3 regions of the Buttiauxella sp. S19-1 genome follow, and region 1 is predicted to be linked to each of the others. Evidence: predicted binding sites of a transcription regulator. Region 1 holds the regulator's gene; each other region holds the start of a gene.
What was found. The regulator ArgR, encoded in region 1, controls arginine synthesis, uptake and breakdown. The targets are predictions, from matches to a motif close to ANTGAATAAAAATACANT.
Positions count from the first base shown of each region.

Region 2: a site for ArgR is predicted at 815-832, ahead of argC (N-acetyl-gamma-glutamyl-phosphate reductase). Genes of this name have one in related genera too.
Region 3: a site for ArgR is predicted at 1,183-1,200, ahead of argA (amino-acid N-acetyltransferase). Genes of this name have one in related genera too.

Region 1 is NZ_JAHWLU010000002.1:35,776-38,053, forward strand. Features, by position in the region: gene yhcN (peroxide/acid stress response protein YhcN) at 99-362, opposite strand; gene argR (transcriptional regulator ArgR) at 746-1,216, opposite strand; gene mdh (malate dehydrogenase) at 1,650-2,278, shown strand, end outside.
Region 2 is NZ_JAHWLU010000038.1:11,381-13,658, reverse strand. Features, by position in the region: gene argE (acetylornithine deacetylase) at 1-767, opposite strand, end outside; gene argC (N-acetyl-gamma-glutamyl-phosphate reductase) at 951-1,955, shown strand; gene argB (acetylglutamate kinase) at 1,968-2,278, shown strand, end outside.
Region 3 is NZ_JAHWLU010000073.1:22,541-24,818, forward strand. Features, by position in the region: gene argA (amino-acid N-acetyltransferase) at 1-1,150, opposite strand, end outside; gene amiC (N-acetylmuramoyl-L-alanine amidase AmiC) at 1,385-2,278, shown strand, end outside.

The DNA.
Region 1 (2,278 bases):
GGTTTTCTCAACGACCGGAAGGGCTAAACTGCTTTATTGTTCTTGGGGCCGTTGTCTGGATTATCGTTGTATTGCTTTTGCTTATTGCTACCGGGCTGTTACTTGTACAGCTCTGCTGTTGCATGCCATTGGTCGCCAGTACGGGCTTCAATGATGCGGTAAGAAGAAGCGCCTTGCTCTTCAGCTTTCTTATTCAGCAACTGGTGCATGTCCATCGGAGCACTACCGACCTGGCTGACAGACACTGAACCCATCGCCTGGCGGTTTTGTGCCTGTTCGGTATTAATAGATGTCGCTGCAAAAGCGCCGAATGACAGCATCGAGAGCAGGCTTGCGGTAACTAAAGTTGATTTCATGTTCATAATTTTCGCCTCGTCGTATTCTTTTATTGGGGCCTTCATTTCGTGACCCTCATCACAAAATCAAGTATACACTAATAACCTACAAAATTAATACCACGCTAATTATTCTCTATGAAACTTTACAATAATAGAGGCTTTTTATATTACGTAAAGTTATTAAAATGAGTCTTTTATTGCTGATTTTTTGTTAAGTATAAGTAAAAACAATGAGATGCCATGAATTAGCTTTTTGTGCGATTCATCACATAACCGGCTGATGAGAGAGATGTTTAGATTTGGGGAAAGCCTAAATAAGGGGATTTACGTATAAACGATGACAGCCAGGGGATTGTTATGAAGGTGTTATTCCCGCCGTACTGACAGCGGGAATACGGAAGTAATGCTTACAACTCTTGTTCGAACAACACCAAAATTGCTTCATACAATTCTTTTACAGTGAAGTCCCTTGCCGGGGTGGTAAAGATGGTGTCATCACCAGCAATCGTGCCCAAAATACCTTCAGCTTTACCTAACGAATCCAGCAAACGTGCAATTAACTGTGCCGCCCCTGGGCTTGTGTGGATAACAACAACGGCATCGTTGTAATCAATATCCAGTACCAGGTTTTTCAGCGGGCTGGACGTTGTTGGCACGCCAAGCTCGGCTGGTAAGCAGTACACCATTTCCATTTTGGCGTTGCGGGTACGCACCGCACCAAACTTGGTCAGCATACGAGAGACTTTGGATTGGTTGATGTTTTCGAAACCATCATTTTGCAAAGCATGAACGATTTCACCTTGAGAACTGAATTTCTCTTCTTTTAATAATGCTTTGAACGCTTTGACTAATTCTTCTTGTTTTGAGGAAATACGCATATATCACCCATGTTCAGGTCAACGAAGATAACATTATTATGCATTTAAATGAATTGTTATGCAAATTATTGGCTGGGTGAAGGCCTGAAATAATGTTATGAAAGAGGCGGATATTATCAAATTTTGTTATCGAGAAACATGCCTTCGTCACGACTCTAAAATAAGATGCCAAGTAAACTAAATGTTATCAAAATGATGTTGTTTTGCTGCGGATGGAGGGGTAATGTAACCGCCGTTGATGTGACAACATCAGGTTGTGACCGGGCGCTAAGGCGTCGTTTCCACCCGGCGAGTAAATGCAGCAGTAACGTTTCAGGAATGCTCAACCTCGCAATCCTAAAGCGGGAAGATTGTAATTACCCCTTCCCTGGATTATGGTCGCCACCGCATGGAGTTACGGCACCTATTTGCTAACCATAATAAGGAGTTTAGGATGAAAGTTGCAGTCCTCGGCGCAGCAGGCGGTATTGGCCAGGCGCTTGCCCTTCTACTCAAGACCCAACTGCCTTCAGGTTCAGAACTCTCCCTGTATGATATTGCACCGGTAACCCCTGGTGTTGCAGTCGATCTGAGTCATATCCCTACTGATGTGAAAATCAAAGGTTTCTGCGGTGAAGACGCAACACCTGCACTGGTTGGTGCAGATGTCGTGCTGATCTCTGCGGGTGTGGCACGTAAACCAGGTATGGATCGTTCAGACCTGTTTAACGTCAACGCGGGAATCGTGAAAAATCTGGTTCAACAGATTGCTAAAACTTGCCCGAAAGCCTGTATCGGTATTATCACAAACCCAGTGAATACCACCGTTGCGATTGCTGCGGAAGTGCTGAAAAAAGCAGGTGTTTACGACAAAAACAAACTGTTTGGCGTGACCACGCTTGACATCATCCGCTCCAACACCTTTGTTGCGGAACTGAAAGGCAAACAGCCGACTGATATCGAAGTTCCTGTCATTGGCGGCCACTCCGGTGTGACCATTCTGCCACTGCTGTCGCAGATTCCTGGTGTTAGCTTCACCGAGCAAGAAGTTGCTGACCTGACTAAGCGTATCCAGAATGCTGG
Region 2 (2,278 bases), on a different contig from region 1:
CAGGCACAAATACGGTTGGCGGCATCGCCACCGCTGATATGGCCGAGGTTTAGCGTTGGATACGGCACGGTGAAGGCATCGTGGTGATAACGCTCTTTCAGCGTGTTTTTCAGCGACATGATGTGGCCGATTGCGTCGTGCATCAGTTCGATAGCGTTCACGCCACGAGCGGGATCGCTGGAGTGACCGGACTGGCCTAGAATGCGAATCGCGTTAGAGATATGGCCTTTGTGGGCGCGCACTGGCTGCAACGAAGTCGGCTCACCAATAATGGCGCAGTCCGGGCGTATGCTGGTGTTTTCAGAGAAATAGCGTGCGCCCGCCATAGTCGTTTCTTCATCGGCGGTTGCCAGAATATAGAGCGGCTTTTTAAGCGTCGTCACATCCACATCGCGCAGCGCATCGAGAATAAAGGCGAAGAAACCTTTCATATCGGCAGTGCCGAGGCCGTACAGTTTATTTTCATGTTCGGTCAGCGTGAACGGATCGCGTGTCCAGCGGCCATCGTCGAACGGAACGGTATCCGTGTGACCCGCCAGCAACAACCCACCGGCACCGGTACCGGTGCTCGCCAGCATATTGAATTTATTACGTGTACCTGGTACGGGTTGTATTTCGACATTAAAGCCAAGATCGCGGAACCAGTCCGCCAGCAAATTGATTAAAGACTGATTGCTCTGATCCAATGCACTGTCGGTAGCGCTGATGGAAGGGGTGGCGATCAATGCGCGGTAAATCTCGATAAAAGGAGGTAATTTCATCTTCACTGTTGACAGGCCTTAGCTCAGGTTGGTATACATAATCATGCAGTAATATTGAATAAAAATACATTATTACCTGCCGCGATGGAACCCCTGGTTCCGGTGGATTGAACCACGTCGTTGTACGTTGGGTGATGGCTTTCAGCTGACACCTTTAGCAGACACAACCTAAGAAGGTGTACAGCCGAGATGTTGAATACGCTGATTGTTGGTGCCAGCGGTTATGCAGGCGCAGAGCTTGTGACCTATTTGAATCGCCATCCTCATATGAACATAACCGCTTTGACGGTTTCAGCGCAAAGTAATGACGCAGGAAAATTGATATCTGATTTGCATCCGCAATTAAAAGGTATCGTGGACATGCCGTTACTGCCAATGTCGGATATCAGCGAATTTACCGATGGTGTGGATGTTGTTTTTCTTGCCACAGCCCATGAAGTCAGCCATGACCTGGCACCGCAGTTTCTTGCGAAAGGCTGCGTTGTCATTGACTTGTCCGGTGCATTCCGCGTCAACGATGCTAAGTTTTATCAACTCTATTACGGCTTTACGCATCAGCACCCTGAATTGCTTGAGCAGGCGGTTTATGGCCTAGCGGAATGGCAGAGCGACAGAATAAAAGAAACCAGTTTAATTTCTGTGCCTGGCTGCTATCCAACGGCCTCCCAACTGGCGTTAAAACCTCTGATTGAAGCGGGTTTGCTGGATTTAAACCAGTGGCCGGTGATTAACGCAACCAGCGGTGTGAGCGGTGCAGGGCGCAAAGCGGCGATCTCTAACAGTTTCTGCGAAGTGAGCCTGCAACCGTATGGCATTTTTAATCATCGCCATCATCCAGAAATTGTCACGCATCTCGGGACTCCAGTGATTTTCACTCCACACTTGGGCAATTTCCCGCGCGGGATTCTGGCGACCATTACTTGCCGCCTGAAAGCCGGGGTGACCCAGCAGCAAGTCGCCGAGGTGTTTAATCAGGCTTATCAAGATAAACCGTTAGTGCGCCTGTATGACAAAGGCGTGCCAGCACTGAAAAACGTGGTTGGCCTGCCGTTCTGCGATATTGGTTTCGCAGTGCAGGGCGAGCATCTGATTGTCGTCGCGACCGAAGATAACCTTCTGAAAGGCGCGTCGGCCCAGGCTGTGCAGTGCCTGAATATTCGTTTTGGCTTTGCCGAAACGCAGTCTCTTATTTAATCGGCTGGGTGAATGATGAATCCATTAATTATCAAATTAGGCGGCGTACTGCTGGATAGCGAAGAAGCGCTGGAGCGCTTGTTTACCGCGCTGGTGAACTATCGTCAGTCCCATCAACGTCCGCTGGTGATTGTTCACGGTGGTGGCTGTGTGGTTGATGAGCTGATGAAAAAGCTCTCCTTACCGGTGACCAAGAAAAACGGCCTGCGTGTTACGCCTGCTGACCAGATTGACATTATTACCGGTGCGCTGGCGGGTACGGCGAACAAAACGTTGTTGGCGTGGGCCAAAAAACATGACATCAATGGTGTCGGTCTTTGCCT
Region 3 (2,278 bases), on a different contig from region 1:
GCTGCAACAAAACTTCACCGCGTGATGAACTGCGATAATCAGGATGAACTGCAACGCAGGCCATTTCACCAATGCCCTCTTCCTGGAACGGATAGAGTGCAGCACAAGCGATGGTCAGGTTGTCGCGCTGAATAATGGTGAACTTGTCGATCTCCATTTCCAGCTGCTCACGCGAGCGGCGCACCAGAATCCCTTGCTGTTCCAGCGGACGAATCAGCTCCAGAATACCGCCGATATCGTTGATGGTGGCACGACGAATTTGCTCCGCACTCTCCATCACAATCTGCGTACCAATGCCATCGCGGGAGAACAGTTCCTGCAACAGCGCACCATCTTCTTGATAGCTGATTAAATGACTGCGACGCACGCCGCTGCGACAGGCTTTCACTGCACCACGCAGAAAACGCACGGTGCCAGAGTGATAGTCCCCGGCTACTTCAAGCTCTTCAATGCGTTTTTGTGCATCGTTGGGGAACAGTTCTGAAACGATATTGCCGTTGTCATCGATAACGCCCTGAGAAGAGCAGAAGCCAATCATTTTTTCGGCTTTCAGTTTGACCGCCAGTTGCGTGGCAATCTCTTCTGAAGTGAGGTTGAAGCTTTCGCCCGTGACGGAAACCGCGACCGGGCCCATTAGTACGATTGCGCCGTTATCAAGCTGACGGTGAATGGCTTCTTCGTCGATACGACGAACACGACCACTGTGGCAATAATCCACGCCATCATCCACGCCCAAAGGTTGCGCGATAATAAAGTTGCCGCTGACGACGTTGATATGCGCCCCTTGCAACGGTGTGTTGCCAAGGCTCATGGACAAACGTGCTGTGATATCCAGTTGCAATAATCCTGCTGCCTGTTTTACCAGCTCAAGGGTTTTTGCATCAGTGACACGCGTATGTTTGTGATAGATAGGTTCATGATTATGCGAAGCCAGATTGGCATCTATTTGCGGGCGCGCGCCATACACCACCACCAGACGAATTCCCAGGCTGTGTAACAGCCCAATATCATTGACGATACTGGAAAAGTTCTCGTGTTCAATGGCTTCGCCGCCAAGCATAATGACAAACGTTTTTCCCCGATGGGCATTTATATAGGGAACAGAATGGCGGAATCCCTGTACCAGTTCGGTTCTACGTTCCTTCACCACGGCAAGCCCTCACTGCATGATTATTCGTAATTTCTGTATTTTTATTCTTTTATTGCTTCAGGTGCAAGCAGGATTTACCGCAAAGCAGAAATTTCTGCATCTGGCTTGTCAGGGGCTTGATTGCGAATGTTTACCCTTTTATGAGTGACAGTATGGGGATGTTTCGCTAAAGTTTTCGGCTCAAAAAATAAATGTCGTTATTTGGTTCACGGAAAAACACCGCTCAGGAGAGCTATGTCTGATTCCCGTTCTTTAATTAGTCGTCGCCGCTTATTGCAGGGCGCAGGCGCTATGTGGCTACTGAGTGTCAGCCAGGTTGGCTTTGCAGCCTCGAGCCTGGTCGTGGCGGTGCGTGTCTGGCCGGCATCGTCTTACACTCGTGTCACACTGGAATCGAACAAAGAGCTTAAGTATAAGCAGTTCGCACTGAGCAACCCCGATCGGGTGGTGGTGGACATTGAAGGTGTGAATTTAAATTCAGTATTGAAAGGTATTGGCGGCCAAATTCGTGGCGACGATCCTTTTATCAAATCGGCGCGTGTCGGGCAGTTTGATCCGCAAACTGTGCGCATGGTTTTTGAGCTCAAGCAGAACGTCACGCCGCATCTTTTCGCCCTGGCACCGGTAGCAGAATTTAAAGAACGCCTGGTGATGGATCTCTATCCGGCCAATATGAACAGCGAGCAAGATCCGCTGTTAGCCCTGCTGGAAGATTACAACAACGGCAAACTGGACAAAGATGCGCCACCGTCACCTGAACAAGGGCCGAAGCCGGGTAAAGCCGGGCGCGACAGGCCAATTGTGATCATGCTCGATCCTGGGCACGGCGGGGAAGATCCCGGTGCCATCGGGCCAAATAAGACGCGCGAAAAAGACATTGTGCTGCAAATCGCTCGTCGCCTGAAAGCGCTTATTGATAAAGAAGCGAACATGAAAGCCTATATGACGCGTAACGAGGATGTGTTTATCCCGTTAAAAGTCAGGGTGGCGAAAGCGCAGAAGCAACGTGCTGATTTATTTGTTTCTATTCATGCGGATGCGTTTACTTCAGGCGCGGCACGCGGCTCCTCGGTCTTTGCACTTTCAACCAAAGGTGCCACCAGTACTGCGGCAAAATTCCTTGCTCAA